2 regions of the Thauera sp. 63 genome follow, and region 2 is predicted to be linked to the other one. Evidence: predicted binding sites of a transcription regulator. Region 2 holds the regulator's gene; the other holds the start of a gene.

Region 1 (15,204 bases), on a different contig from region 2:
ATTGGATTCGGCGATGGACTGGTTCTGGCACACCAGGCAGCGCAGCTTGTGCGACAGCTCCATCACGTCGGCCTCGAGCTGCGGGTCGGGTGCCACCGCCGGCGCCATGCCGGGATCGGCTGCCGGCTGCTGTGCCATCGCCGGCAGTGCGGCGCCGAGCAGCGCCGCCAGCGCCAGTGCGCGCAGCGCCCTGGGGAAACGCTCAACCGGCACGGCGGACCTCCTCGATCTTGGGCAGGATCACCTGCTGCAGGCTTTCCGGCGTGATCGGGCCGATGTGCTTGTAGCGGATGCGGCCCTCGGCATCGATCAGGAAGGTCTCGGGCACGCCATACACGCCGAAATCGATGCCGACGCGGCCATCGATGTCGAGCACCGACAGCACGTAGGGGTCGCCATGATCGGTGAGCCAGCGGCGGGCACGCTCGATGGCCATCGCCGTCTCGGCCTCCAGCGCCATGCCGCGCGCGTTGATCGCGCCGTCACCGCGCACTTCCTTGTAGTTGAGGCCGACCACCGGCACGATCTTCTGGCGGGCCATCTGCACCAGCAGCGGATGCTCCTGGCGGCAGGCCACGCACCACGACGCCCACACGTTGAGCAGCCAGACCTGGCCTTTCATCTCCTCCAGCGCGAACGGTCTGGCGGGATCATCGAGCCGGGCGAGGCTGAAGTTGGGCGCGGGCTTGTCGATCAGCGGCGAAGGCACCTCGCGCGGGTTGAGGGTGAGGCCGAAGGCTAGGAAGCCCGCCAGGCCGATGAAGAGGAGCAGGGGAACGAGGAATTTCGCTTTCATGTGAGGACTTTCGCGCGCTCAGGCGACGCGCTGGTTGGCCGCCACCGTCGCGTCGCGCGCGGCCAGACGACGGTAACGACGATCGGCAGCAGCGAACACGCCACCCAGGCCCATCAGGGTGCAGCCCAGCCAGATCCAGCTGATGAAGGGTCTGTAGTACAGGCTGACGATCCAGGTGCCGTCCTCGATCTGCTCGCCGAGCGACACATACACGTCGCGGAACGCACCGATGTCGATCGAGGCTTCGGTCATCGGCATGCCCTGTGCAAGATACATGCGCTTCTCGGGCGTCAGCGTGGCGATGGCGCGGCCGTCGCGGGTCACGTCGATGGTGGCGCGCGCGGCGTCGTAGTTGGGACCGTCGGCATCCTGCACGCCGCGGAAGGTGAAGGTGTAGCCGGCCAGTTCGGCGCGCTGGCCGTTCTGCATCTTCACGTCGAGGTTGGCATCCAGGCTGCCCACCAGCGTCACGCCGATGATGAAGACGCCCACCCCAAGGTGGGCCAGCCACATGCCCCACCACGACGCGGTGATCGCGCGCAGGCGCGCCCCCATGCCGGCGCCCGCGCGCTCGGTGATACGACCGGCCAGCAGCTGGATGCTGGCCAGCACCACCCAGGCGGCCAGCGCCAGGCCCAGCACCGTGCGCCAGGTGACGTGATCGACAGCATAGGCCGTACCCAGGCCGATCAGCACGCTGGCGATGAAGGCGGGCGCGACCTTGCGCACCGCGGCGGAGAGGTCGTCATCCTTCCAGCGCAGGAAGGGTCCGAACATCATCAGCACCACGACCGGCGTCATCAGCGGGATGAACACCGCCTCGAAGTACGGCGGGCCGACGGAGATCTTTCCCATGCCCAGCGCGTCGAGGAACAGCGGATACATCGTGCCCAGCAGCACCGAGGCCGAGGCCACCGACAGCAGCACGTTGTTGCCCAGCAGCGAGGTCTCGCGCGACACCAGGCTGAAGCTGCCGCCACCGCCGAGCTTGGGCGCGCGCCACGCATACAGCAGCAGCGACACGCCGATCACGATGACCAGCAGCGCCAGGATGAACAGGCCGCGCTTGGGATCGGTGGCGAAGGCATGCACGCTGGTGATGACGCCCGAGCGCACGATGAAGGTGCCGAGCAGCGACAGCGAGAAGGCCGAGATCGCCAGCAGCACCGTCCAGCTGCGGAAGGCGCCGCGCTTCTCGGTGACGGCGAGCGAGTGCATCAGCGCGGTGCCGAGCAGCCAGGGCATGAAGGAAGCGTTCTCGACCGGGTCCCAGAACCACCAGCCGCCCCAGCCCAGCTCGTAGTAGGCCCAGCCCGAACCGACCGCAATGCCGGCGGTGAGGAACACCCAGGCCACCGTGGTCCAGGGACGCGACCAGCGCGCCCAGGCGGCGTCGAGGCGACCGGTGAGCAGCGCCGCGATGGCGAAGGCAAAGGCGACCGAGAAGCCCACGTAGCCCATGTAGAGCAACGGCGGGTGGATGATCATGCCCGGGTCCTGCAGCAGCGGGTTCAGGTCTCGGCCCTCGCCCACCGCCGGCAGCAGGCGGTCGAAAGGGTTGGAGGTGACGAGCAGGAAGGACAGGAAACCGACGCTGACCCAGCCCAGCACGCCCAGCACGCGGGCGACGAAGGCCTCGGGCAGGTGGCGCGAGAACACCGTGACGGCCACCGTCCACAACGACAGCGACATCGCCCACAGCAGCAGGGAGCCTTCGTGGTTGCCCCACACGCCGGTGATCTTGTACATCAGCGGCGTGGCGCTGTGCGAGTTGCTGGCCGCGAGCTGCACCGAGAAATCGCTCTGGATGAAGGCCCAGGTCAGGCAGACGTAGCTGACCAGGATGAAGAAGAACTGCCCCTGCGCCGCCGGGCGACCGACGGCCATCAGGGCGAAGCGGTTGCGGCTGGCGCCCACCATCGGCACCACGGCCTGCACCAGGGCAAGCACCAGCGCGAGGACGAGGGCGAAATGTCCGAGTTCGGGGATCATGTCACTGGCTCACGGTTGCTGCGGCCTTGCTGGCCTGTTCCACCGCATGCGCCGCTTCCGGCGGCATGTAGTTCTCGTCGTGCTTAGCGAGCACCTCGGTGGCGCGGAAGGTGCCGTCGGCCTCGAGCTTGCCCTGCACCACCGCGCCCTTGCCCTCCTTGAACAGGTCGGGCAGCGTGCCACGATAGCTCACCGGGATCACCTTGGCCGTGTCCGTGATGGCGAAGCTGACGGTCAGACCGTCGGCCTCGCGCTTGATCGAGCCCTCCTCGACCATGCCGCCGACGCGGAAGGTCTTACCGGTCGGCGCCTTGCCTTCGGCGACCTCGCTGGGCGTGTGGAAGAACACCAGGTTCTGCTGGAAGGCGCTCAGCACTAGGGCGACCGCCGCGACGAGCAGGGCCACCCCGCCGCCGACGAGCATCAGACGTTTGCTACGGGCTTTCATGTTTCCGACTCCATGACCGGCACGGACGCGCCGGTCTTCCTTGCTGAATCCTTGCCAACCGCACGCCGCCAGCGCAGCAGCCGCGTGACCGTGTCCTTCCGACGCCGCAACACCAGCACGAGTTCCAGCGCCATCAGCGCGAAGGTCACGCCGTAGCTGCCCCACACGAAAAAGGCCGCGCCGCCCATGTCCCAGAATGCGGACCAGCTTTCCCACTGCGCCATCAGGCACGTCCTCCCTTGAGCTGCGCCTCATGCTCGAGCACCGCGCCAACCCACTCGGTGTGCCGCTCGCGCTCGAGAATCATCGACCGCGCGCGCCACAGCACCACCGCAATCGTGTACATCCATGCCGCAATCGCCATCACCAGCATGCCGGCGAGCATGGTCGTCGCCATCGACGGCGCCTTGGTCAGGCTGACCGAGGCGCCCTGGTGCAGGGTGTTCCACCATTGCACCGAAAAATAGATGATCGGCACATTGACCGCACCCACCAGGGCGATGATGGCACCGGCCCGATCGGCGCGGCGCGGATCCTCGATCGCACGCGTGAGCGCGATGAAGCCGAAATAGAGGAAGAGCAGCAACAGTTGCGAGGTCAGGCGCGCGTCCCACACCCAGTAGGCCCCCCAGGTGGGCTTGCCCCACAGGGCGCCGGTCCACAGCGCGACGAAGCAGAACATCGCGCCAGTCGGTGCCAGCGCCTGGCTCATGACGAAGGACAGGCGGGTGTTCATGACCAGACCGACCGCCGACCAGAAGGCCATGACCAGGTAGATGAACATCGACATCCAGGCCGCCGGCACGTGGATGAAGATGACGCGATAGACCTGGCCCTGCGTGGCATCGGTCGGCGCAACGAAGAAGCCGAGCCACAGGCCGGCCAGCGTCAGGACCAGCGCTGCGGCGGCAAACCAGGGCGCAAGGCGACCTGCCAGCGGATAGAAGTTGTTCGGGGCGGCGAAGCGGAAAAGGCTGCGGCTGCGCTCGGGAGCATTCATGCGTGGGCTACTCGTCGTCTCTACATTGGGCCGGCTGCACTCGCGCCGGCCAAGGGTTCATTCTTCAATCAGTCGTGATGCGCAAGGCTGCAGCACACGCCCACGGTGCCAGCGCCAGCGCACCAGCCAGACCACCGCCCAGCAGCAGCAGGTGCGCTGCAGCGCCGGCGCCCGACATCTCGGCCTCGACCGCACCTGCCCCGAAGATCAGCACCGGCACGAACAGCGGCAGCACAAGCAATGCCAGCAACATGCCGCCGCCACGCAGGCCCAGCGTCAGCGCCGCGCCCACCGCCCCCAGCAAGCCGAGGATCGGCGTACCCAGCGCCAAACTTAAAACCAGCACCGGCAAGGCGCCTTGTTCAAGGTCAAGCAGCAGCGCCAGGCCAGGCGCAACCGCCACCACGGGCAGCCCGGTACTGAGCCAGAAGGCCAGCACCTTGGCCGTCACCCACAGTGCAGCCGGTTCGCTAGACAGGAGAAGCTGCTCCAGGGTTCCGTCGGCGTAGTCCTGGGCGAACAGTCTGTGCAGCGACAGCAGGCAGGCGAGCAGCGCCGCGACCCACAGCACGCCGGGCGCGATCGCGCGCAACTGGTTGGGCTCGGCGCCAACGCCGAAGGGGAACAGGCAGACGACGATGACGAAGAAGGCCAGCGTGACCAGCACGTCGGCGCGCCCGCGCCAGGCCAGCAGCAGGTCGCGACGCAACACGGCGAGGAAGGTGCTCAGCATGCATAGGCTCCGACGTCGAGCACCCGCGGCGTGAGCGCGAAGGGCGCGTCCTGATGGGTGGTCAGCATCACCATGCCACCCGCGGCGCAGTGGTCGGACAAGGCCTGCGCCAAGTCGGCGACGGCCTTCACGTCGAGTGCGGTGAAGGGTTCGTCCAGCACCCACAGCGCCCGTCGCCCGGACAGGAACAAGCGGGCGAGGCTCACACGGCGGCGCTGGCCCTGCGACAACACGCGCGCCGGCAGATCGAGCTGGTTCTCGAGACCGATGCGCACCAGCGCCTGCATGCAGGTTTCGGCATCGACCTCGTCGCCTGCGGCGGCACAGGCGAAGCGCAGGTTCTCGAGCGGGCTCAGCAGATCGTTGATGGCCGGTGCGTGGCCGAGATAGAGCAGTTCGCGATGAAAGGCCTCGCGCTCGCGCCGGATCGACTCGCCGCGCCAGCGGATCTCGCCGGCCTCGGGCAGCGCCAGGCCGGTGACCAGGCGCAGCAGGCTCGTCTTGCCGACGCCATTGGGGCCGGCGATGCGCAGCAGCTCTCCCGCCTGCAGGCGGAGGGCGAGGTCGCGGAACAACAGGCGATCGCCCTTCAGGCAGGCGAGATCTTCAACTTCGAGCATGGGCGCGATTGAACCACAGGGGTCAGGCCGGCGCCATCCCGGACGCGCGGAACGACACCGGCCCCGCTCCACCCGTGGGCAGATGGCGGGGCCGGTTGCGCGAACCGGGACGGTCAGCCGTCCGGCCGGCGTCCTTACTGCTTCTGCACCGGCGGGTGCATCACCTCGGGGGCGACACCGCCGCGATCGACGCCGATGTCCTGCTTGACCGGCGGCAGCGAGTGCGCGATGCCCTTGTGGCAATCGATGCAGGTCTTGCCTTCGGCGAAGCCGGCCTGGTGCATCTGGTTCGAGCGACGGCCCTGCACCGAGTAGTCGAAATACTCGTAGTTGTGGCAGTTGCGGCACTCCTGCGAGTTGTTCGCCTTCATGCGGTTCCATTCGTTCTGCGCGAGGCGCGGACGCTCCTGGGCGAACTTCTCCGGCGTGCTGATGGTGCCCATCACCTTGCCGTAGAGCTCCCGCGAGGCCTTGATCTTGCGGATCATCTTCGGCCCCCACTCCTTGGGTACGTGGCAGTCCGGGCAGGTCGCGCGCACACCGGTGCGGTTCTGGTAATGGATGGTGTTGCGGTACTCCTTGAAGACGTTTTCCTCCATCTCGTGGCAGGAAATGCAGAACTTCTCGGTGTTGGTCATCTCCAGGGCCCAGTTGAAGCCACCCCAGAAGATCACGCCCAAAGCGACGAGCAGCACGATGGCGCCCCAGCCTGCGCCGCGTATGCGCTGAATCAGGCTCTTGTTGTTGTCGGTCATGACGATCCCCGTTTATTGAAGCCTCAGCGCAGGCCTTCCGCGCGCTGGAACTTGTTTTCCACCAGCGGCTTGGCGTCGGTCTGCGGCACGTGGCACTGCATGCAGAAATAGCGGCGCGGCGAGATGTTCGACAACTCCCCACCATCGCGGTCCTTGAAGTGCGTCAGGCTGACCTTGGTCGCGCCCGACTCCTTGTAGCGGCTCCAGGCGTGACAATCCATGCACTTGTTGAAGTTCATCGTGACTTCATAGCCTTCGACCTTGTGCGGAATCAGCGGCGGCTGCTGCACGTAGTCGCGCTCGATCGGCGCCTGGTCCGGAATCGGCTTGTAGTTGCCGACCTGCAGCTCCTGCTCTGCGACGTCGGCGCCACGGATGCTCTTGACGGCCTGGGCCATCGCCGACGGCGGTACCACGGCGCCGAAGCCGATTGCGGCGACGAGCGCGAGCACCAGATTTCGTGTCTGTTTTTTCATTTTGACTCGCTCCTGTTGAATCGGGTCGTAATACGGAAAACGTCCTTGCCGCACACATCCACGCAGCGTCCGCAGGTGGTGCAGTCGGCATCCAGAATGAGGGGGTGGTCCTGCCCCACGCCCTTCAGTGCAGGTCGGATGACCTGGGGCTCGGGGCACACCGCGAAGCAGTCCATACAGTCGTTGCAGGCGCTCCGCCTGTCCGCCGACACCTTGACCACCGAAGCGCGGCCGAGCAACGCGTAGAAAGCACCCTGCGGACACAGGTGGCCACACCAGCCGCGCGGTGCGATCAGCAGGTCGTAGAAGAAGATGCCACCGACGATGCCCCAGGCGAGGCCGAAACCGAAGATCAGCCCGCGGTGGAACATCGACACCGGGTTCACCCACTCCCATGCCAACGAACCGGTCGCCACTGCAGTCACCAGCACGAAACCCAGCAGCCAGTAGCGCGTGCTGCCCACCGGTGCCTTGCCGCCCTTCAAACCCAGACGCCGGCGCAGCCAAGCAGCGGCGTCAGTGACGAGGTTCACCGGGCATACCCACGAGCAGAACAGCCGCCCGCCGAGCAGGAGATAGAAGGCCAGCACGATACCGCCACCCAGCAAGGCCTCGCGGTAGGGCCACCGCCCCGCCGCAAGCTGCTGTGCGATCAGGAAGGGATCGGTCAGGGGCAGCACGCCCAGCGTCAGGCTGGACGACAGGTTGCCCTTCACGATCCACCACCCGAGCCACGGCCCGACAAGGAACAGCGCCAGGATGCCCAGTTGCGAGGCGCGCCGCAGCAGCAGCCACTTGTGCGCCCGCAGCCAGCCCTTGGCCTCGATCGCCTCCTGCCCGGGGCGCGCCACCACGCCACGCATCGCTGCGCCGCGCACGCTAGTGGGCGGAACCTTGCGCTCCGGCACACCGCCGGTCGTCGTCTGCGCGCTCATGGCTTCCACCCCGAATCGAGACCGCTGCCGGCGGGCTGGGCCGGCCTGGTGTCCGGACCCTGCGGACCGTCACCCGGCTTGACGCGGGTGTCGCCGTAGGCCTTGTCCTCGAGGCCGCGAACGGGCAGTTCGACCTGGTCGCCGATCAGCGAGCCGCCGGCCGCCTCCTTCTCTTCCCAGCCGCGCAGGTAGTGCTCGGCCTTGGAGCCTTGCGCCAGCTTGATCGGCAGCACCTTGATCGCCGACTCGCCGGGCAGTACGCAGGCCTTCTCGCACTTGCCGCAGCCGGTGCAGTGCTCCGAATGCACCGTCGGCAGCAGCATGGCATGGCGGTCGGAGCGCGGGTTGTGCATGCGTTCGAGCGTGATCGCCTTGTCGATGACCGGGCACACGCGGTAGCACACGTCGCAACGCAGACCGAGGAAGTTGAGGCAGTTCTCCTGGTCGATGAGCACGGCCAGCCCCATCTTCGCCTTGCCGATGTCGGTGAGCCCGCGATCGAGCGCACCGGTCGGACAGGCGACCACGCAGGGGATGTCCTCGCACATTTCACAGGGGATCTTGCGCGCTTCGAAGTACGGCGTGCCCGTCGCCACGCTGTCGCCGAGTTCGCCCAGCTTCAGCGTGTCGTAGGGGCAGTCGCGCACGCACAAGCCGCAGCGCACGCAGGCCGCCAGGAAGTCGTGTTCGGGGAGCGCGCCGGGCGGACGGATGGCAGTGGCCGGCAGCGCCGACGCCTGCTTCGCGTACATCCCGGCTCCGAGCGCGAGCAGGCCCGCGCCGCCGGCGACGCCCGCCGCATCCTTCAGGAAGCGGCGACGCGGCGACGGTGCGCGGGCTGCGGTACGTCCGGTCGGTTTCACGATGTCGTTCATGTTCGTCGTGAGCCTGCGCCCGGGGCCGTCCCCCCGGTCGGCGGGGCGCCGGGCTCACGCCTCCTGTCGATCAGGCCTTGACCACCTTGACCGCGCACTTCTTGTAGTCGGTCTCTTTCGAGATCGGGCAGGTGGCGTCGAGCGTGAGCTTGTTCACCAGCCGGCCTTCGTCGAAGAAGGGCACGAAGATCAGGCCGACCGGCGGCTTGTTGCGGCCGCGAGTCTCGAGGCGGGCAACGATCTCGCCGCGCCGCGACGACACCTTGACCGCCATGCCGCGCTGCAGGCCGCGCTTCTGCGCGTCGTCCGGGTGCATGAAGACCTGGGCTTCGGGCACCGAGCGGTGCAGCTCGGGCACGCGGCGCGTCATCGAGCCGGTGTGCCAGTGCTCCAGCACGCGACCGGTGCACAGCCACATGTCGAACTCGGCGTCCGGCATCTCGGGCGGATCCTGGTAGGGCAGCGCGAACACGACCGCCTTGTTGTCCTTGTGACCGTAGAACTTCACGCCCTCGCCCGCCTTCACGTACGGGTCGTAGCCCTCGCGGAAGCGCCACAGGGTTTCCTTGTTGTCGACCACCGGCCAGCGCAGGCCGCGCGCCTTGTGATAGACGTCGAAGTTCGCCAGATCGTGGCCGTGGTCACGACCGAAGGCGGCGTACTCCTCGAACAGCCCCTTCTGCAGGTAGTAGCCGAGTTCCTTCGACTCGTCGTTCATGTAACCCTTCCAGGCGTGGGCGTTGGCCGTCTCCACGTCGGCAAGCGGGTACTTGTTCACCTGGCCGTTGGCGTAGAGCACGTCGTACAGGGTCTTGCCCTTGTACTCCGGCTTCTTCGCGATCAGCTCGGCCGGCCACACGTCCTCGACCTTGAAGCGCTTGGCGAACTGGATGTACTGCCACAGGTCGGACTTGGCCTCGCCCGGTGCGGCCACCTGCTGGCGCCAGAACTGGGTGCGGCGCTCGGCGTTGCCGAAGGCGCCTTCCTTCTCGGCCCACATCGCCGACGGCAGGATCAGGTCGGCCGACAGGGCCGACACGGTCGGATAGACGTCGGAGACCACGACGAAGGCTTCCGGATTGCGCCAGCCCGGGTAGATCTCGTCATTGACGTTCGGTCCCGCCTGCATGTTGTTGGTGGTCGTGGTCCAGTAGCACTTGACCTTGCCGTCCTTCAGCGCGCGGCTCTGCGCCACGGCGTGCAGGCCGATCTTGGCCGGAATCGTGCCCTCCGGCAGTTGCCAGATCTGCTCGGTCAGGGCGCGGTGCATCGGGTTGGTGACGACCATGTCGGCCGGCAGGCGGTGGGCGAAGGTGCCCACCTCGCGCGCCGTGCCGCATGCGGACGGCTGGCCGGTCAGCGAGAACGGGCTGTTGCCGGGCTCGGAGATCTTGCCCACCAGCAGGTGGACGTTGTAGATCATGTTGTTCACCCAGGTGCCACGGGTGTGCTGGTTGAAGCCCATGGTCCAGAACGACACGACCTTGCGGCTCGGATCGGCGTACTGCTCGGCCATCTTCTTCAGGCGGTCCTCGGGCACGCCCGACAGCTTGGACACCTTCTCGACCGTGTACTCGGACACGAACTTGGCGAACTCGTCGAAGCTGATGTCCTTGGCCGCACCGGTGTCGCCCTTGGGCTTGCCGTCGGCGCCGGGATAGCCGTTGCTGGTGGCCTTGGCTTCGAGCACGTGGTTCGGACGCAGGCCGAAGCCGATGTCCGTCTCGCCCATCTTGAACTTGACGTTGCGATTGACGAAGTCGGTGTTAACGCGCTTGGTCTGGATGATGTAGTTGCAGATGTAGTTCAGGATCGCGAGGTCGGTGTTCGGCACGAAGATCATCGGGTTGTCGGCGAGCTCGTACGAACGATGCTCGAAGGTCGACAGCACGTGGACCTGGCAGCCTTCCTTGGACAGGCGACGGTCGGTGATGCGGCTCCACAGGATGGGGTGCATCTCCGCCATGTTCGAGCCCCACAGCACGAAGGTGTCGGCGTTCTCGATGTCGTCGTAGCAGCCCATCGGCTCGTCGATGCCGAAGGTGCGCATGAAGCCAGCCACGGCCGAGGCCATGCAGTGGCGCGCGTTCGGGTCGATGTTGTTGGTGCGGAAGCCGGCCTTGTAGAGCTTGGAGGCGGCATAGCCTTCCCAGATCGTCCACTGGCCGGAGCCGAACATGGCGATGGAGTCGGGGCCGTGCTCCTTGATCGCCTTCTTCCACTTCTCTTCCATGATGTCGAAGGCCTGGTCCCACGAGATCGGCGTGAACTCGCCGTTCTTGTCGTACTTGCCGTTCTTCATCCGCAGCAGCGGCTTGGTCAGGCGATCCTCGCCGTACATGATCTTGGACAGGAAGTAGCCCTTGATGCAGTTCAGGCCGCGGTTGACCGGCGAGTCCGGATCGCCCTGGGTGGCGACGATGCGGCCGTTCTGCACGCCGACCAGCACCGAGCAGCCGGTGCCGCAGAAACGACAGGCCGCCTTGTCCCAGCGCACCTTGGTGCCGGCGCTGGCCGCGCCGTTGCCTTGCGCCTGCGTGACCACGGGAATGCCGATGCCGGCCGTTGCAGCGGCTGCGGCGACCGCATTGTTCTTGATGAATTCGCGTCGATTCATGCTCATTTCATGCCTCCGTCAATTCGAGACCGTCATCGGTGTATTCGTAAGCCAGCGTCACCGCCTGCACCTTGGGCGCGAGGTTGACCGCGAGGATCGAGTCGGTGACCGACCAGCCCTCGCCATCCTCCACGGTGACCACGATGCGACCCACTTCGTCCGAGGAGCCATGAATCTCGACCCCCGGGATGCGCGCCAGCGCTTCCTTGATCTCCGGGAAATCCGCGGGCAGGGCCCGCAGAACCAGACTTGCAATCTTCATTGTTCGCTCTCCGTCGGAACATCGCATTCAACCGGCGCCTGCACCACGATGGCCCGCGTCGGGCAGGGCGCAAAGCAGGCGCCGCAGCCGGTGCAGGCTTCGGCCTCAAGTTGCGGCAGCGCCACACCGCCGATGCGCGGGCGGAAGCGGATCGCGCCCGCGGGGCAGGTCTCGCCGCAGACACGGCACTCCACGCCCGCCGCCGCGAGACAGGCCTGACCGATGCTCGCCTTAAAGGACCAGGGTGCATCGCCTTCCGCAGGGCGCAGCAGGGCGCGCGGCGCGCAATGCGTCACACAGTCGCCACAGAAGGTGCATTCGCCGCGCGAGAAGTCGACCGCGGGGAACCCGCCGTCGGCCCGGACCAGGATGGCGGTCGGACAGGCGTCGATACAGGCATCGCAGCGGGTGCAGGACGAGATGAAATCGCGCTCCTCCCGCGCCCAAGGCGGACGCGGGGCGGGCGCTGCCGCACGGACCCTGCCGCGCAGAAAGCCCCGACGAGAAGGTGATGCCGATTCCACAAGAGCCCCTGAACCCATCTATACGCCGCCCATTGAATCCCATGCCCCCAACCCGGTCATTGACCGCGATCAAGGACGGAAGCGGCACGCTGGCGCGCCAAGGCAGCTGGCGAGGCCTTGCGCGGACTGACGAAGCCGTGCGGAAAACTGCCCGGGTCAGCCTCGCGGGCGTTCCACCGCCCATACGGCGGCTTCGACCCGCGAACGCAGGTTGAGCTTGCGCAGGATGTGCTTGACGTGGACCTTGACCGTGCCCTCGGCGATGTTGAGCTCGCGTCCGATCATCTTGTTCGACAGGCCGGCGGCGATCTTGTCGAGGATGCGCTGCTCCTGCTCGGTCAGGCCTGCAGCGTCCGCGGACTGCGGCCGGACTTCGCTGCGCAGGGCCGCGGCGAGCAGCCGGTTGAGCTCGGGCGGGATCACCACCCGGCCTGCCGCGACGTCCGCGAGCGCCGCCACCATCGCCTCGGGCTCCATGTCCTTGAGCAGGTAGCCGTCGACGCCGCCGCGCAGCGCCGCGACCACATCCTCGCCCTGGTCCGACACCGTGATCATCACCACCCGCGGCTCCGGCCGCATCTGGCGCAGCTGGCGCAGCACCTCGAGCCCACTCATGTCACGCATGTTGAGGTCGAGCAGCACCAGGTCGGGCTGCAGCGAGCGCGCCATCTCGACGCCCTCGGCGCCGCCGGTCGCCTCGCCGACGAGGCGGAAGGCCGGAACGGTCTGCAGCAGCTGCGCCAATCCCTTGCGGAACAGCGGATGGTCATCGACGATCAGTACGGACTCGAGCGGCGTGTCGTTCATCAATGGCGTCCTTCTTCAGTGAATGCGTCGGCCGCGAGCGCCGGCAGGGTGTGAACGGCCTGGAAGCTCACGCTGACACGGGTGCCCCCCTCTCCGCGCCGGGTGATCTCGATCTCGCCCCCAAGACTGCGGGTCCGTTCGCGCATGATGGACAAGCCGTGATGGTCGCGGCCATCCACCGGCCCGTCATCGATGCCCACGCCATCGTCCTCGACCGTGATCGTCACCCGCCAGGCCTCGTCACACGTCAGGACCACGCGCGCGTGACGCGCCATCGCATGACGCAGCATGTTCGACAGCGCCTCGCGCACGATCTGCAGCACGTGGACTTCCTGGTTCGGCGTCAGGCTGCAATCGGCCAGCCGGATCTCAAGCGTGATGTCGACACCACCGCGCTCGCGGTACTCCGCCACCGCGGTACGCAGCAGCGAGCCCAGGTCGCCCGACAGCTCGAGACGGAAGGAGACCAGGAGTTCGCGCAACTGGCGATAGGCGTCGTTCACCCCGGTGCGCAGATCGGCCAGGATCGTGCCCGCTTCGGCGAGGCGTGCGGGATCCGCCAGGGCGCGCTGCAGCAGGCTCATCTGGATCTTCATGTAGGACAGCGCCTGCGCCAGCGAATCATGCAGCTCGCGCGCGATCACGGAGCGTTCTTCCTGCAAGGCCAGCAGGCGTTCCTGTTCGCTACGCCGGGCCGCACCGAGCGCCATGCCGATGTGGCGCGACAGGGCTTCGACCAGCTGGCGCTGCCAGTCCTCGAGCGCTTCGCCGGCAGGCAGGGCGAGGCGCAGCATGCCGTAGTGGTGCTCGCGATCGCGCAACGGGAAGCGCAGCAACTGCTGGCCGCCACGGTGCTCCGCCCCGGCCACGGAAACCGACCTGCATTCCACACAGGCCTCGTCGCCGCGCGCAACACGATCGACACACGGGCCGAGGGTCGACGCAATCACCGTCGCCGGCCCCTCCTGACGCGGCTCGATGCAGGCGAAACTGCCTTGCAGGCCGGCGACGCGGTCGATGTCGCGCAGCGTCGCTTCGTACACGGCCGGCTCGGTCGGCGTCTGATACAAGCGGGCGATGGCGTGGTACAGCAGCTCCAGCGAGCGGTTGCTGCGCTGCAGCTCCGCAGTCTTCTCGGCCACGCGCTGCTCGAGGGTCTGGTACTGGCGCGAGATCTCCCCCGCCATCAGGTTGAAGGTGGCGCCGACACGGCCGAGTTCGTCATGGCCGACGTGCGCCACCCGGGCCGAATAGTCGCCGCGGGCAATCGCCCGCGTCGCCGCAAGCAGCCGGCTCAGCGGCTTGAGCAGCGTATGACGCAGGACCACGAGGGCCAGGAAGATCACCACCAGCGTGGCGACGATCGCCCCGGCGAGGATCTCTCGCAGGTCCTCGATGCGGGCCTCGGTATCCTGCTCGAGCACGAAGACCAGCGTGTCGAGCTGATCCACGAAACGGTCCACATTGGTGAGCAAGTCCTCGATCTGCGCGGGCGACGTCGATGGCGCGTCGCGCACCATGCGCTTCAGGCTCGGCTTCAGGCTCTGGCTCCACGACGACTCGACACCGCGGTAGGTGGCGGCGAACAGTCCGCCGGGGTTGCGCTGCACGATGCGCTGCAGTTCGGGATGTCCCAGGGCACGCTCGAAATCCTCGATCGCGGCCTCGACCCGCCGCGGCGACAGCGGCCCGCTGAGCGCGTCGGCCGCCACCAATCCGGCCACGCGATAGGTCAGCCGGCGCAGGCCGCCGGCATGGTTGATCGCACTGGCACTACCCTGCACGCTCTCGGCGACCATCACCGATGCGCTCATGCCGGCCAGACTGATCAGCGCGAGCGCGAGCATGGCGAGCGCAACCAGCAACAGGATCGAATGCCTGACGAGCAGGCGCGGCATCGCGAACTTCATCCTTGGTCTCCAGCGGCCGACGGGGGTCGCTGTCGGCCTACTCCTTTATACCTGCAACGGCCCGATCGACACGAATCTTCATCGCATTGTCGATTGTTTACAAGCACTTGCAAGAAGTCTGAATACCTCCTTAGAGGTATCTCAACGCCACCTTGCACGCGCGCGGCGCCTTTGACCCCGCCTCCGCCCTGTCTAGACTCCAGTTCGGTCACGCTGACAACCGGCGCAGCACGCAGGAGCGAACGATGAAACGAGAAAAAACCCCTCCCAGCATCCCGAGCCTGAGCCAGATCGCTCCCTTCGATCTACTCGACGACCCACGCCTGCATCGCCTGGTCGCAGCGTCCCGTCTGGTGCGTGCCGAGCGTGGCGAGATTCTCATCCAGGCCCAGGATACGGCCACCTGCATGCACGTGGTGCTCGACGGCGAAGTGAAATGCCTCCTTCTCGCACC
Region 2 (15,204 bases):
ACGGCGGTGTCGGTGCTGTCCGGTGACTCGCCCGCCGTCGTCGCCTCGGTCGCAGCTTCGCTCGGCGTTGGCGATGCGCATGGCGGCATGACGCCGCAGGGCAAGCAGGCGTGGATCGCCGAGCGGCAGAAGGACGCCGGGACGGTCGTGGCGATGGTCGGCGATGGCGTGAACGACGCGCCGGTGCTCGCGCAGGCGCACGTGTCGGTCGCGATGGGTGGCGGTACGGATCTCGCGCGGAACCAGGCCGACATTGTGCTGCTCAGCGAGAACCTCGCCAGCCTCGGCCGCGCAATCGAGCTTTCACGCAAGACGCTGCGCATCATCCGCCAGAACCTGTGGTGGTCCTTCACCTACAACTTCACTTCGGTGCCGCTTGCGATGGCAGGCCTGGTCACGCCCTGGATGGCCGGCATCGGCATGGCGGCCAGTTCGCTGCTGGTGGTGCTCAATGCGATGCGCCTGCAACGCGTGCCGCGTGGCGAGTGAGTCCCGGATCGCGGAAACGACATGGAAAGCCTCTACATCCTCATTCCCATCTCGATCGTGCTGGTGTTCATCATCGGCGTCCTGTTCTGGTGGTCGCTGCGAAACGGGCAGTACGACGACATGGAAGGGCCTGCCTACAGGATGTTGATGGATGACCGCGACGAGGGGCGGCCGGCTCCGGATGAGGCATCGACGCCACAGGCGGGACGAGGTGCCGACCCACAGAGGCGGGACTGACCGCGCCCCAGGTTGCGCGAATCGGTTGACCTAGGTCAACTCTGCGCAGTGAAGAATAGGCATACTGGCGCCATTGGTATTGAGCGTCCCGAAACGGGGGTGTTCGTACCGCTGGGTTTTATGTCTCTCTGTTGGGGTTGGGGGTGCGTTCATTCGCACCCTTTTTTTTGCGCTTGCGACGTGCAGCAGATCGTGGTGGGAGAGCATTGATTCGAGCGGTGTGCCACACGCGATGATCGTGCCCGGAGTTCGATTGCTTCCGCCGGGTGCCGCACTGCAATACAATGTTGATCTGTATCAAATTGAGGTTCCGGCCTCCGCGTATTCTTCGTGCCGACGTCGCCGGGGAGTCCGTTCGCGGTCGGGTGGCGTTGCTCAAAAAGGGGTTTTCAACTAAGAGGTGACTCACATGCAATCGCAAGCGACTTATAACTATAAAGTCGTGCGCCAGTTCGCCATCATGACGGTGGTATGGGGCATCGTGGGCATGCTGGTCGGTGTCATCGCCGCAGCACAGCTCGTGTGGCCTGAACTGAACGTTCACGAATTCCTGCATTTCGGCAGGCTCCGTCCGCTTCACACCAACGCGGTGATCTTCGCGTTTGGCGGTTGCGCGCTGTTCGCCACGTCCTACTACGTGGTGCAGCGGACCTGTCATACCCGTCTGTTTGCGCCCGGTCTGGCGGCCTTCACCTTCTGGGGCTGGCAGCTCGTCATCGTGCTGGCTGCGATCACCCTGCCGCTCGGCTACACGACCTCCAAGGAGTACGCCGAACTCGAGTGGCCGATCGACATCCTGATCGCCATCGTGTGGGTGTCCTACGCGATCGTGTTCTTTGGCACCATCGCCAAGCGCAAGATCTCGCACATCTACGTCGCCAACTGGTTCTTCGGCGCCTTCATCCTGACCGTCGCGCTGCTGCACATCGTCAACAGCGCCGCGATCCCGGTGTCGCTGACCAGCATGAAGTCCTACTCCGCCTATGCGGGCGTGCAGGACGCGATGGTGCAGTGGTGGTACGGCCACAACGCGGTGGGCTTCTTCCTGACCGCAGGCTTCCTCGGCATGATGTACTACTTCGTCCCGAAGCAGGCCGACCGTCCGGTGTATTCGTATCGCCTGTCCGTCGTCCACTTCTGGGCGCTGATCTTCACGTACATGTGGGCGGGTCCGCACCACCTGCATTACACCGCGCTGCCTGACTGGACCCAGTCCGTCGGCATGGTGTTCTCGCTGATCCTGCTGGCGCCGTCCTGGGGTGGCATGATCAACGGCATCATGACCCTGTCGGGCGCCTGGCATAAGCTGCGTACCGACCCGATCCTGAAGTTCCTGATCACCTCGCTGTCCTTCTACGGCATGTCGACCTTCGAAGGTCCGATGATGTCGGTGAAGACCGTGAATGCGCTGTCGCACTACACCGACTGGACCGTCGGCCACGTGCACTCCGGTGCGCTGGGCTGGGTGGCGATGATCTCGATCGGCGCGATCTACTTCCTGCTGCCGCGTCTGTATGGCAAGACCGAGATGTACAGCGTCAAGCTGATCAACGCCCACTTCTGGATCGCCACCATCGGTGTCGTGCTCTACATCGCCTCGATGTGGATTGCCGGCGTGATGCAGGGTCTGATGTGGCGCGCGACCAACCCGGACGGCACGCTGACCTACTCCTTCGTCGAGAGTGTGAAGGCCAGCTATCCGTTCTGGACTATCCGCTTCATCGGCGGCGCGCTGTTCCTCTTCGGCATGGTGCTCATGTTCTACAACATGGTGAAGACCATCGCCGGCCAAAAGGCCTACGACGCTCCGGTGCTTGCCCCCGCAGCCGCCCACGCCTGATCGGAGACCAAGAACATGGCTCAATCGAAACACGAAAAAGTTGAACGCAACGTATTCCTCATGATCGTCCTCACGCTGCTCACCGTCAGCGTGGGCGGCCTCGTGGAAATCGTGCCGCTGTTCTTCCAGCACTCGACGACCTCGCCCATCGGTCCGGGCGGCAAGCAATTGGACGTCAAGCCCTATGACCCCGTTCGCCTGGTCGGTCGCGACATCTACATCCGCGAAGGCTGCTACAACTGCCACTCGCAGATGATCCGTCCGTTCCGTGCCGAGACCGAGCGTTATGGCCACTACTCGGTGGCGGGCGAGTCGATCTACGACCACCCGTTCCAGTGGGGTTCGAAGCGTACCGGTCCCGACCTAGCCCGCGTCGGCGGTCGCTACTCGGACGAGTGGCAACGTGTTCACCTGCTGAACCCGCGTGACGTCGTTCCCGAGTCGAACATGCCCGCGTTCCCCTGGCTCGATCGTCCGGTCAAGGCCGACGACATCCAGGACAAGATGCGCGCGCTGAACAAGGTCGGCCTGCACAAGTACAGCGACGAGGAGATTGCCGCCGCGCCTGCCGCGCTGGAAGGCAAGACCGAACTCGACGCTGTCGTTGCCTACCTGCAAGGGTTGGGCAAGGCTCTGCAGAACGTGAGGTAAGGAAGGGGACGCGCCGTGGATATCAACGATTTCAGAAGTCTGATCACCGTACTTGGCCTGCTGTGCTTCCTGGGCATCTGCTACTGGGCATACAGCAAGCACGCCAAGGCGGGTTTCGATGAGGCGGCGCGTCTGCCCCTGACCGATGACGACGTGCCAGCCGCCGGCGGCTGGCAAGACAAAGAGGGAAAAGCAAATGGCTGACTTTATCAGCGGTTTCTGGAACATGTATGTGATGGTCCTCGTGGCCCTCTCCATCCTGTTCTGTGTGTTCGTGCTGGTGTCGAACATGACCAAGCGCGAGAAGGGGCCGGTCGAGCTGCACGGCCACGTGTGGGACGAGACGCTCGCCGAGTACAACAACCCGCTGCCGCGCTGGTGGATGTATCTGTTCTGGATCACCATCGTCTTCGGGATCGTGTACCTGGCCATCTACCCCGGCTTCGGTAACAAGAACGAGCACCGCGGGCAGTGGAGCCAGTACGAAGCCGAGATGAAGGCCGCCGACGAGAAGTACGGCCCGATCTTCGCCAAGTACAAGAGCATGGACCTGATGGCGGTTGCCGCCGACCCCGAAGCGAACGCGATGGGGCAGCGCATGTTCCTGACCTACTGCGCGCAGTGCCACGGTTCGGCTGCTCAGGGCGCGAAGAGCTTCCCGAACCTGACCGACGATGAGTGGCTGTGGGGCGGTGAGCCCGAGACCATCAAGACCACCATCATGGGTGGCCGCATGGGCGTGATGCCGCCGTTCGGACCGGCCCTGGGTGCGGAAGGCGTGAAGGACGTCGCCAACTACGTGCGTTCGCTGTCGGGTCTGGCACATGACTCGCTGCGCGCGCAGCGCGGTGCCGATCTGTTCGCGACCAACTGTGTGGCCTGCCACGGTGCGGACGGCAAGGGCAACCCGATGCTGGGCGCGCCGAACCTGACGAACAAGTCGTGGCTGTATGGCTCGTCCGAGGCCGTGATCATCGAGACGGTGACCAATGGTCGCAACAACCAAATGCCGGCCTTCGGCGAGTTCCTCGGCGAGGACAAGGTGCATCTGCTGGCTGCCTACGTGCTGAGCATGCACAAGAAGTAATGTAGTACTGCAGTTCCGACCCGGGGGGAGGGGGTCCCCCCGGAGTTTTCAGTAAGAATAAAAACAATAAATCATCGGTGAACGACCATGAACAGCTCGACCCCACAGCCGCAGCAAGCGGCTAAACCGACTTCCCCCGAATCTGCCGACACGCTTTACGAGTCGCGCAAGAAACTCTACGTACGTGCCGTCACTGGCGTGTTCGCCAACTGGCGGTGGGCGCTGGTTTGGATCACCCAGATCATCTTCTACGGCTTGCCCTGGCTGTCCTGGAACGACCGTCAGGCCTTCCTGCTGCATCTCACCGAGCGCAAGTTCTACATCTTCGGCTGGGTCTTCTGGCCGCAGGATGTGTTTTTCCTCGCCATCCTGCTGATCATCTCGGCCTACGCGCTGTTCTTCTTCACCGCGATCGCCGGTCGTCTATGGTGTGGCTACGCCTGTCCGCAGACGGTGTATACCGAGATCTTCATGTGGATCGAGCAGAAGATCGAAGGCGACCACATCAAGCGCCAGAAGCTCGACCAGGCGCCGATGAATGGCGAGAAGCTGCTGCGCCGAGGCACCAAGTTCGTGGTCTGGGCACTGGTGGCCTTGTGGACCGGCTTCACGTTCGTCGCCTACTTCTCGCCGCTCGACGAACTGCTGCGGTCTGTCACCACCTTCGGCTTCGGACCGTGGGAGCTGTTCTGGATCCTGTTCTACGGGGCCTTTACCTTCCTGTTCGCTGGCGTCATGCGTGAGCAGGTGTGCAAGTACATGTGCCCCTACGCCCGCTTCCAGGCGGTGATGTTCGACCCAGATACGCTGGTCATCACTTATGACGAGGAGCGCGGCGAGCCGCGCGGCACGCGCAAGAAGGGCATCGATCCGCGCACGGTGAGCAAGGGTGACTGCATCGACTGCGGCATCTGCGTGCAGGTTTGTCCCACAGGCATCGACATCCGCAAGGGCTTGCAGTACGAATGCATCGGCTGTGCCGCGTGCATCGACGCCTGCGACCAGGTGATGGACAAGATGAACTACCCACGCGGGCTTATCCGTTACACGACCGAGAACGCGCTCAAGAAGCATTGGGGCAGCAAGGAGATCCTCGCTCACGTGCTGCGTCCGCGCACCCTGATCTACGGCACGATTCTGGTGGCGATCAGCCTGGCCTTCGTCTGGGGGCTGGCGACCCGTGACCCGCTGCGCGTCGATGTGATCCGCGATCGTGCATCGCTGGCGCGCGAGGTCGAGGACGGCCAGATTGAGAACGTGTATCGCCTGCAGGTCATGAACATGACCGAGGCGCCGCGCGCATTCCGCTTCGAGGTGTCCGGCCTGCCGGGCGTGAAGATCGGAGGCGAGCAGCGTGTGGAGGTCGCGCCGGCGTCCACGCAGGCCGTTACCCTGCAGGTGCTCGTGCCGTACGATGCGGGCAAGCCGGGCTCCAACCCGATCCACTTCCAGGTCACGGCCGAGGACGATTCGTCCCTGTCCGTGCGTGAGGAAACCACTTTCTTGTTGCCGCGCTGACGTGAGTACGACATTGACTGAAAAGAAACCCACGCCCTGGTATCGACAAGGCTGGCCCTGGTTCCTGATCGCGCTGCCGGCAACGGCAGTGGTCGCCGGGATCATTACGCTTGTCATCGCGGCGCGTACCTTCGACGGCATGGTGGTCGACGACTATTACAAGGAAGGGCGCGCGATCGTGCAAACGCTGGACCGCGTCGAGCGGGCCAGCGCGCTGGGGCTTGTGGCGGACCTCAAGCTTCGTAGCGACTCGGTGCGAATCGAACTCAGCGCCCTGCACGCGGACGACCTGCCCGCGCGTGCGATCCTGACCGTCATCCACCCGACGCGTGATGGCCAGGATCAGGAGATCATCATGACCGGCGCAGGCGGCGTGTACGAAGGCAGGCTCGCGCCGCTGAGTACCGGTCGCTGGCTGTTCCAATTAGAAGACGAGTCCCGCAGCTGGAGAATGAACGGGGCCGCATACCTCCCGACAGAGACGGAAATCCGGATTGACCCATCAAGTTCCTAACCTGTCTGTTTAAACGTGGAGGTGTACCATGGCCTGGGATCTTCTGATCAGTAGCGATATCGGTCTGCTCAGCTTGTTCACGATCGGCTTCATCCTCGTGATGGCTGTCTATCTCGTGCGATTCGCCAAGCGGAACATCGCGGAGGACGAGCAGAAGGCGAAGCTGGGGCGGTAAGCGTCCTGTCTTGAGGTTCACGGTTTAGGAGAAGCGCGATGCTCAAATGGATACAGGTGCTGTGGCCGTCCTTCCTGGTGGCCATGGTGGCAGAGGCGGTCTTCTTCACCGTGATCGACCCGCAGGAGCTTTACTTGTTCGGTCAGCCGGTGCATTTCGGGCCGCTGGCAACCTATTCGATCGGTTTTCTCGGGTTCTGGCTGGTGTGTGCGGCTTCGAGCCTGAGTACGATCTTTCTTCAGCGCGGTTCCGCCGAGCTCAATCGGCGGCGTTGATGAGTACCAAAGCAAAACGGCCCTTGCGGGCCGTTTTGCTTTCATGGTGCCAGTTCAGCGATAGACCAGCACAGGGGTCTTGCTGTGGGTCAGCACCTTCTGCGTTTCGCTGCCGAGCAGCAGTCCGGCGATGCCGCGACGGCCGTGCGAAGCCATGAAGATGAGGTCGCAGCCGTGGCGGTCCGCGGCGTCGATGATCGCTTCGTAAGGGACTTCATTCACGACGGTATCGGTTGCTGCCGAGACGCCCTCCGCATCTGCGACCGCCTTGGCCTTGGCGAGGATTCCCTGCGCTTCGGCAGCGGCCGACTTGGCGAACTGTTCGGGGGTGGTGGGGTCGATCAGGGCGCCCTCGCCGTAGATCGGCATCGGGAAATCGGGCTGGGCATAGAAGAAGGTAATGCGCGCTCCGGCTTCGCGTGCGAAGGTGACGGCGCGGGACACCGTGCCTTCCGATAGGCTGGAGCCGTCGGTCGGAACGAGAATGTGTTTGAACATGGCGGAAGTTCTCCTGTCGGTTGTTACGGGATTGATTATAGCGACCTGACGGTCCTCATCTGGCTTGATGACGGTCAAACGTGTGCCTGCTTGCAAGGCGCATTGTTCGAAATAGGGAGGAGAACACGGTGAAACTCAGTTTTTTCGGTGCGGCGGGCGAAGTGACAGGGTCCTGCCTCCGTGTTGATCATGCGCACGGAACCTTTCTGGTGGACTGCGGATTGTTCCAGGGGGGACGGCAGGCCGAGGTGAAGAACCGGCAGGCGCTCGACTTCGATCTGAAACGCATCGATTTCGTGCTGCTGACGCATGCCCATCTCGATCATAGCGGCCTCATTCCCAGACTCGTCGCGCTCGGCTACAAGGGGCCGGTCTATGCGACCCCGGCGACCGTGGACCTGCTCGAGATCATGCTGATGGACGCCGCGCACATTCAGGAGAAGGAGGCCGAATGGGCCTTGCGCCATGCGCGTAACCGGCAGGCGCGTCATCGCGTCGAGATGACGCCGCTCTACACGGTCGAGCAGGCTCGCGCCAGCCTGGGCCGGCTGAAGGCCGTGCCCTACGAAACGGACTGCCACCCCGGCGCAGGAGTGAGTTTCCGCTTCCGCGAGGCCGGTCACATCCTGGGTTCGGCGATCATCGAGATCGATGTGGGCGAGGGCAGCGGCCTGCGCCGGCTCGTCGTGTCGGGTGACCTCGGGCAGCCGATGCGCCCGGTGCTGCGTGACCCGGTGCGCGTCGAACGCGCCGACGTGCTGTGCGTGGAGTCCACCTACGGCAATCGTGCCCACCGATCCTTCAACGCCACGCTTGACGAACTGGCGGATGCCATCAAGCAGACGCTGGTGGGGCGCGGAGGCAACGTCATCATTCCCGCGTTCGCGGTCGGTCGTACGCAGGAGATCCTGTTCGTGCTGGCCGACCTGGTTCGCGCCGGACGCATCGGGCCACTGAAGGTCGTCGTCGACTCGCCGATGGCTTCGGCAGTGACGGCACTGACTGTCCGTCACCGCGAACTGTGGGACGAGGACACGCGTCAGCTCTTCGCGTGGTCGCAGGAAAATGGTGCTCGATTCGATGTCCGTTTCGTTCAGGATGTCGAGGAGTCCATGGCCCTCAACAGCGTCAAGGGCGGCCTTGTGATCATTTCCGCGAGCGGCATGTGCGATGCGGGGCGGGTTCGTCATCATCTGCGCTACAACCTCGGGCGCAGCGAGTGCTCGATCGTCATTGCCGGTTTTCAGGCGGCTGGTACGCTGGGGCGCCGGCTGGTGGATGGCGCAAGACAGGTCAGCCTGTTCGGTGAACGGGTGCCGGTGCGGGCTCGGATCCATACCATTGGCGGGCTGTCCGCGCATGCCGACCAGCCAGCGCTGCTCGACTGGCTTGCACATATCAAGCAGCCGCCGCAACGGACCTTCGTCGTGCATGGCGAGCCACTGGGTGCGATGGCGCTTGCCGATGCGATACATGCGAGGCTCGGCTGGCCGGCGCCGGTGGTGCCCGAGCCGGGCGTAAACTATCCGATCCCCTGATGCGAGGAGAACGACGTGACCAGCGATAACAGTCATCCACCGTCCGACAGCGGCCGACGAAGCCAGAGTCGGGCTGGAGCGCCCAATGGCCCGGAAATGGTGCGCAACTTCCATCGGCTGCGCGAGAGCGTTGCCGACGCAATCGACCCACTCGGTATGTCCGCCCCGATCGTGCATGCCCAGCTGGCCTGGCTGGCGCATCCGCAGGAGCTCGCCGAGCGCGCGGTACGCCTGTCGAACGATCTGTGGCGCCTGCAGTGGCATACCCTTGACCGGATGCTGGGCGTACCCAGCCAGGATCCCATCGCGCCGAATGCGGACGATGCGCGCTTCGCCGATCCGGTATGGACCGAATCGCCGACCTGGGACTTGATCAAGGAGTGGTACCTCGCGTTCACGCATCACACGCAGGACATGCTGTACGACACGCCCGCGCTTTCCAGCAAGGAGCGGCGCCGGGCTGCCTTCTGGTGGCGAAAGTGGCTCAATGCGGTGGCGCCCACCAACTACCTGCTCACCAACCCGGTGGCGATGCGCAAGGCCATCGAGACACGGGGCGACAGTCTCGTGCGGGGCTTCCGCAATTTCCTCGACGATCTCCAGGCCGGCAACGTCCGCATGACCGACCCCGAGGACTTCAAGGTCGGCGAGAATCTCGCCACCACGCCGGGCGCGGTCGTGTTCCGCAACCGGCTGCTCGAAGTCATCCACTACGCGCCGACCCAGCCGCGCGTGCATGCCGAACCTGTCGTCATCGTCACGCCGTGGATCAACAAGTTCTACGTGCTTGACCTCGTGCCGAAGAAGAGCATGATCCGCTTCCTGCTCGACCAGGGCCTGGACGTCTTCATCACGAGCTGGAAGAACCCGGATGCGTCGATGCGGGACGTCGGTTTCGACGACTACCTGCTGGACGGCGTCGACACGATCGTGCGCGTGGCGCGTGAGTTTGCCGGCGTGGAGCGCGTGCATGCGGTCGGTTACTGCATCGGCGGCACGGCGCTCGCGATGTACATGGCCTGGGCGAACCGCCACTATGCCCCGGACGCCATGCCAGTCGCCGACTGGACCCTGTTCACGACGCTGGTGGATTTCCACAAGCCCGGCGACATCGAGGTCTTCATCGACGAGAGCAGTATCGACTATCTGTGCGATCGGATGGCACGCAAGGGTTACCTGGATGGTGCGGAGATGGCGGCATCGTTCCGGCTGCTGCGCTCGAACAGCCTGATCTGGCACTACGTCGTGCAGGGCTGGCTGTACGGTGATTCGCCGCCTCCGTTCGACGTGCTGTATTGGAACATGGACACCACGCGCATGCCGTACGCGATGCACGCGTGGTACCTGCGCGAGCTCTACCTGCACAATCGCCTCATCCAGACCAATGCGCTGCAGGTGGCCGGCGAGACGCTCGACCTGTCGGTGATCCGGCAGCCGCTCTACGCGGTGTCCGCGGAGGACGATCACATCGCGCCGTGGCGCCAGACCTTCGCGGTCAACAACCACGTCGTCGGCAACAAGCGCTTCGTGCTGTCGAGCTCGGGGCACATCCTCGGCATCGTCAACCCCGTCGTGCATCCGCCGAAGCGGCGCTATTGGGCGGCCGACGCCCAGCGCTCGGACACGACAGACTCGTGGCGCAGGCGCGCGGAAGAGCATGCCGGCAGCTGGTGGGAGGACTGGATGCGCTGGCTCAAGCCGCGCGCGGGGGACGAGGTGGAGGCGCGTCCGGCCGCCAGCAAGCGCTTCCCGGCGCTGTGCGCGGCACCGGGCAGCTACGTGCTCGAGAAGTAGCGGGCAGTCCTCAGGCCTGGTAGCGGGCGAGGCGGGTCGGGTCGTGCAAGGTGATGCGTTTGCCCTGAACGCTGATCAGGCCCGATTCGCTGAGGTCGTGAAAGATGCGCGACAGGGTTTCGGGCGTCAGGTTCAGGCGTGAAGCGATGACCTGCTTGCTGGTCGGCAGCGCGATCTCGCACGGCGTGTCGCTGTCGGCGACCTGCAGCAGGTAGCCGATCACACGCTGGATGCTCGAGCGCAGCGAATAGGTCTCCACGTCCTGGATCAGCCCGTGCAGGCGGATGGCCATGCCGGCGAGGAGCTTGTGCGCGAAGGTGGAGTCCTGGTCGATCAGCTCGGTGACCACGGCCTGGCCGACGTGGATCAGCAGTGTTTCGGTCAGCGCTTCGGCGAACACCGGATAGGGCTTGTTCATGAACATCACGGCCTCTCCGAAGCTCTGCATCGGGCCGATGATCTCCACGACCTTCTCGGTCCCCTGTGGCGACGAAAAGGCGAGCTTGACCTGACCCGAGACGACGAAGTAAAAGCCATGCGGCTGGTCGCCGCGCTGGAACAGCACCTCGCCACGCCCGATGTGGCGGTCACGCGTGTAGCGCGCGACAAGCTCGAGATCGGTGTCCGAGAGTTCGCTGAACAGCGGGATGCGCTTGAGCAGCGCAGGGAGGTCGAGGGCGGCGTGGGTCATGTCCGTGCGTTCCTGGGTGGAAGCGATCTCATTATTGACGGCAATTCTAATCGACCCCGGGGTGCAGCGCGGCACGCGCAATGCCGGTCCGGGTGGGAGTACGCATGTATTTCGCAATCAAGCACCTTCATGTCACCTGCGTGGTGCTCAGCGCCATCGGGTTCCTGCTGCGCGGCTTCTGGATGATGACGGGCAGCCCGCGCCTGAACGCCCTGCCGGTACGGGTGCTGCCTCACGTCATCGACAGCGCCCTGTTGCTGAGTGCGATAGCGCTGGCGGTCATGATCCAGCAGTATCCCTTCGACGCAGGGTGGGTGACGGCAAAGGTGTTCGGCCTGATTGCCTACATCCTGCTCGGCACGGTTGCGCTGAAGCGCGGCAGGACGAAGGGGATCCGGCTCGGCGCCTTCGCCGCCGCATTGCTGGTGTATGCGTGGATCGCCTCGGTGGCACTGACCAAGAATGTCGCAGGTTACCTGGCGGTTGCCGCCTGATCGCCGGGCGCGCCTCAGCGCCCGCTGCCGGCCGTCTGGTGCTGGATGAGCTTGCGCAGGCCGGCGGTATCCAGCAGGCGGATGTGCTTCTGCTGCACGGCGATCAGGCCTTCTTCCTGGAAGCGCGAGAAGGCGCGTGACACGGTCTCGAGCTTGAGCCCGAGATAGGAGCCGATTTCCTCGCGCGTCATGCGCAGGTGGAACTCGGCCGCCGAAAAACCGCGTGCGGTGAAGCGCTGCGACATGTTGAGCAGGAAGGCCGCCAGGCGCTCCTCGGCGCGCATCGAGCCGAGCAGCATCATCACGCCGTGGTCGCGCACGATCTCACGGCTCATGACCTTGTGGAACTGATGCTGCAGGCCTTCGACCTCGTGGGACAGCTGTTCGAGCTTGGCGTAGGGGATCACGCACACCTCGCTGTCTTCCAGCGCGACGGCGTTGCAACTGTGCGTCTCGGTGCTGATGCCGTCCAGACCGAGGATCTCCCCGGTCATCTGGAAGCCGGTCACCTGGTCGCGACCATCTTCGAGCAGCACGTCGGTCTTGAACGAGCCCGCACGGATCGCGTAGATCGCCTCGAAGGTGTCTCCCGCGCGGTAGAGGTTCTGCTGGCGCTTCACCTTGCGTCGCGCACCCACCAGTTCATCCAGGCGGCTCAGTTCGCTGTCGGGCATGCCGAAGGGCAGGCACAGTTCCACAAGATTACACTGCGAACAGGCGGTCTTGAGCCCGCTCACGGTAATTGCCACGCTTGCCCTCATCTGCACGATAATCCCGTCATCCCGACTCACAGAGTCCAAAACGCGGTTTAACAGTGTCCCCGGCTGGCATCACCATGGCCGTTGATCCACGTCAACCAAAAATTTGCGCTGGTCTGCCATTGTTAGGCACACACAGTAGCAGCAAGATCATGACCGAACAGAACGAACTCATCTTCGATCCGCAGCTGATCCGTCGATTCGACATCAACGGGCCGCGGTATACCTCTTACCCGACCGCGGATCGCTTTGTCGAGGCTTTCAATGCCGACGCGCTCAAGCACTGGCTTGCAAATCGGGCCATTGGCGGCGTCAGCAAACCGCTCTCATTATACTTCCATATCCCATTTTGTAACACGATCTGTTATTACTGCGCCTGCAACAAGATCATAACCAAGGATCATGGGCGTTCAGCCAAGTACCTGAAATACCTGGCTAAAGAGATCGCGATGCAAGCGGCCTGCCTGCAGGGCAGCCGCCAGGTGACGCAGTTGCACCTGGGGGGCGGCACGCCGACCTTCCTCTCGCATGACGAAATGCGGCAACTGATGGCCTCGGTCCGCGAGCACTTCACCTTGGTGCCCAACGGCGAATATTCGATCGAGGTCGATCCGCGCAAGGTCGATTTCGACACCGTCAAGTTGCTGGCCGAGCTTGGTTTCAACCGCATGAGCGTCGGCGTGCAGGACTTCGCCGAAGACGTGCAGCAGGCCGTCAACCGCATCCAGAGCTTCGACGAGACCAAGCTCGTCATCGATGCAGCGCGCGCCACTGGCTTCAAGTCGGTCAGCATGGACCTGATCTATGGCCTGCCGAAACAGAACGTCATCAGCTTCAACCGTACGCTCGAACAGGTGCTCGAGATCTCGCCCGATCGCATCTCGCTTTACAGCTATGCGCATCTGCCCGGCCTGTTCAAGCCGCAGCGTCGCATCTTCATGAGCGACATGCCGACGCCGGACACCAAGCTGCAGTTGCTGCAACTGGGTATCCGCCGCCTGACCGAGGCGGGCTATGTCTATATCGGCATGGACCATTTCGCCAAGCCCAACGACGAACTCACCGTCGCGCAGCGCCAGGGGCGCCTGCATCGCAACTTCCAGGGCTACTCGACACAGGCCGAGTGCGATCTGCTCGCCTTCGGCGTGTCGGCCATCGGCAAGATCGGCCCGGTGTATGCGCAGAACGTGAAGACGCTGGACGAGTACTACGACGCGCTCGACCGCGATGAGCTGCCGGTGCTGCGTGGCATCGAGCTCACCGCCGACGACTTGCTGCGGCGCGCGATCATCCAGGCGCTGATGTGCCATTTCGAACTGTCGATGCAGTCGATCGAGATCGCCCACCTGATCAACTTCCGGGAGTACTTCGCCGAGGAACTGACCGAACTTGCGGAGATGGAGAAGGCGGGGCTGGTCAAGATCGACGGAGACTGGATCAGCGTGCAGCCCGGGGGGCGCTTGCTGGTGCGCGGCATCGCGATGGTGTTCGACCGCTATCTGCGGGCCGACCGCGAGCGCGCGCGCTACTCGCGCGTGATCTGAACCTTGCGGCAACGCAGCGTAGAATGAGGCTTTGCAGCAGCGGGGCCTTTTCTTCTCATGCCTGAAACCGGTTATTTCGCTGTCTTCCTGATCGGCCTGCTTGGTGGCACGCACTGCGTGTCGATGTGCGGCGGCATTGTCGGCGCGCTCACCGTGCAGGTGCAGACGCCCGGCAGCAAGCCGCAATGGCCGCTGCATCTGGCCTACAACCTCGGCCGCATCACCACCTACACCGCACTCGGCGGCCTGGTTGGCGCGCTCGGCTCGGTGGGCATGCTGTACGACGGCATGCTGCCGGTGCAGATGACGCTTTACGTGCTCGCCAACCTGATGCTGATCGCGCTGGGCCTCTACCTCACCGGCTTCACCCGCCTGCTGGCACCGGTCGAGCGTGCGGGGCACGTGATCTGGCGTCGCATCCAGCCGGCCACGCGGCGCTTCCTGCCGGCGCGCTCGGCCAAGCAAGCGCTGCCGCTCGGGTTGCTGTGGGGCTTCATCCCCTGCGGCCTGACCTATTCGATCCTCGCCACGGCGCTCGTCACCGGTTCCGGTGCGCGCGGCGCCGGGCTGATGCTGGCCTTCGGCCTCGGCACGCTGCCCAACCTGCTGCTGGCGGGCATGCTGTTCAAGCGTTTCCGCGATTTCACCCGCAACCCGAAGGTGCGCTTCGCCTCCGGCCTGCTGGTGCTCGGCTTCGGCGTGTTCGGGCTGTATCACGCGCCCACACTGGGCGGCGACCTGTGGAGTGGCGTGGTCTGTGTGACCTGAGTGGCTCAGCCGCCTGACAGCGCACGCAGGATGGGGCAGGGCGCACCGGCCTGCGTATCGTGGCAGCAGCGCACGAGTTCGGCCAGCGCGCGTCGCATGTCCTGAAGCTGACGAATGCGGGCGTCGATCAGCTCGATCTTCGCCATCGCCGTTTCGCGCGCGCGGTCGCGGTCCGTGTCTTCGTTGAGGGCGAGCAGGCTATCGATCTCCTCCAGCGAGAAACCAAGCTGCTGCGCGCGGCGGATCGCCTTCAGCCGCGCGAGTTCGGCCAGGCCGTACCGCCGGTAGCTGCCATGGCCCCGTTCCGGCGCGTGCAGCAAGCCGCGGCGCTGG

Evidence for each region. The regulator FNR, encoded in region 2, switches genes on or off when oxygen is low (the NO sensors DNR and NnrR bind a similar motif). The targets are predictions, from matches to a motif close to TTGANCTAGNTCAA.
Region 1: a site for FNR is predicted at 12,093-12,106, ahead of napF (ferredoxin-type protein NapF). Genes of this name have one in related genera too.

The regions. Positions count from the first base shown of each region.
Region 1 is NZ_AMXC01000007.1:124,102-139,305, reverse strand. Features, by position in the region: gene C664_RS08680 (cytochrome c-type biogenesis protein) at 1-213, opposite strand, end outside; gene C664_RS08675 (DsbE family thiol:disulfide interchange protein) at 203-796, opposite strand; gene C664_RS08670 (heme lyase CcmF/NrfE family subunit) at 815-2,788, opposite strand; gene ccmE (cytochrome c maturation protein CcmE) at 2,790-3,236, opposite strand; gene ccmD (heme exporter protein CcmD) at 3,233-3,460, opposite strand; gene ccmC (heme ABC transporter permease CcmC) at 3,460-4,236, opposite strand; gene ccmB (heme exporter protein CcmB) at 4,301-4,969, opposite strand; gene ccmA (cytochrome c biogenesis heme-transporting ATPase CcmA) at 4,963-5,589, opposite strand; gene C664_RS08640 (NapC/NirT family cytochrome c) at 5,724-6,344, opposite strand; gene C664_RS08635 (nitrate reductase cytochrome c-type subunit) at 6,368-6,820, opposite strand; gene napH (quinol dehydrogenase ferredoxin subunit NapH) at 6,817-7,755, opposite strand; gene napG (ferredoxin-type protein NapG) at 7,752-8,630, opposite strand; gene napA (nitrate reductase catalytic subunit NapA) at 8,701-11,253, opposite strand; gene C664_RS08615 (chaperone NapD) at 11,255-11,509, opposite strand; gene napF (ferredoxin-type protein NapF) at 11,506-12,033, opposite strand; gene narL (two-component system response regulator NarL) at 12,190-12,840, opposite strand; gene C664_RS08600 (histidine kinase) at 12,840-14,750, opposite strand; gene C664_RS08595 (Crp/Fnr family transcriptional regulator) at 14,996-15,204, shown strand, end outside.
Region 2 is NZ_AMXC01000009.1:472-15,675, reverse strand. Features, by position in the region: gene C664_RS09825 (heavy metal translocating P-type ATPase) at 1-489, shown strand, start outside; gene ccoS (cbb3-type cytochrome oxidase assembly protein CcoS) at 511-726, shown strand; gene ccoN (cytochrome-c oxidase, cbb3-type subunit I) at 1,136-2,566, shown strand; gene ccoO (cytochrome-c oxidase, cbb3-type subunit II) at 2,582-3,217, shown strand; gene C664_RS09805 (CcoQ/FixQ family Cbb3-type cytochrome c oxidase assembly chaperone) at 3,233-3,421, shown strand; gene ccoP (cytochrome-c oxidase, cbb3-type subunit III) at 3,414-4,304, shown strand; gene ccoG (cytochrome c oxidase accessory protein CcoG) at 4,392-5,822, shown strand; gene C664_RS09790 (FixH family protein) at 5,836-6,336, shown strand; gene C664_RS20320 (DUF3149 domain-containing protein) at 6,365-6,511, shown strand; gene C664_RS09785 (hypothetical protein) at 6,550-6,786, shown strand; gene C664_RS09780 (universal stress protein) at 6,841-7,284, opposite strand; gene C664_RS09775 (MBL fold metallo-hydrolase RNA specificity domain-containing protein) at 7,413-8,822, shown strand; gene C664_RS09770 (PHA/PHB synthase family protein) at 8,979-10,616, shown strand; gene C664_RS09765 (Crp/Fnr family transcriptional regulator) at 10,627-11,307, opposite strand; gene C664_RS09760 (SirB2 family protein) at 11,412-11,801, shown strand; gene fnr (fumarate/nitrate reduction transcriptional regulator Fnr) at 11,816-12,562, opposite strand; gene hemN (oxygen-independent coproporphyrinogen III oxidase) at 12,712-14,103, shown strand; gene C664_RS09745 (sulfite exporter TauE/SafE family protein) at 14,161-14,871, shown strand; gene C664_RS09740 (MerR family transcriptional regulator) at 14,877-15,204, opposite strand, start outside.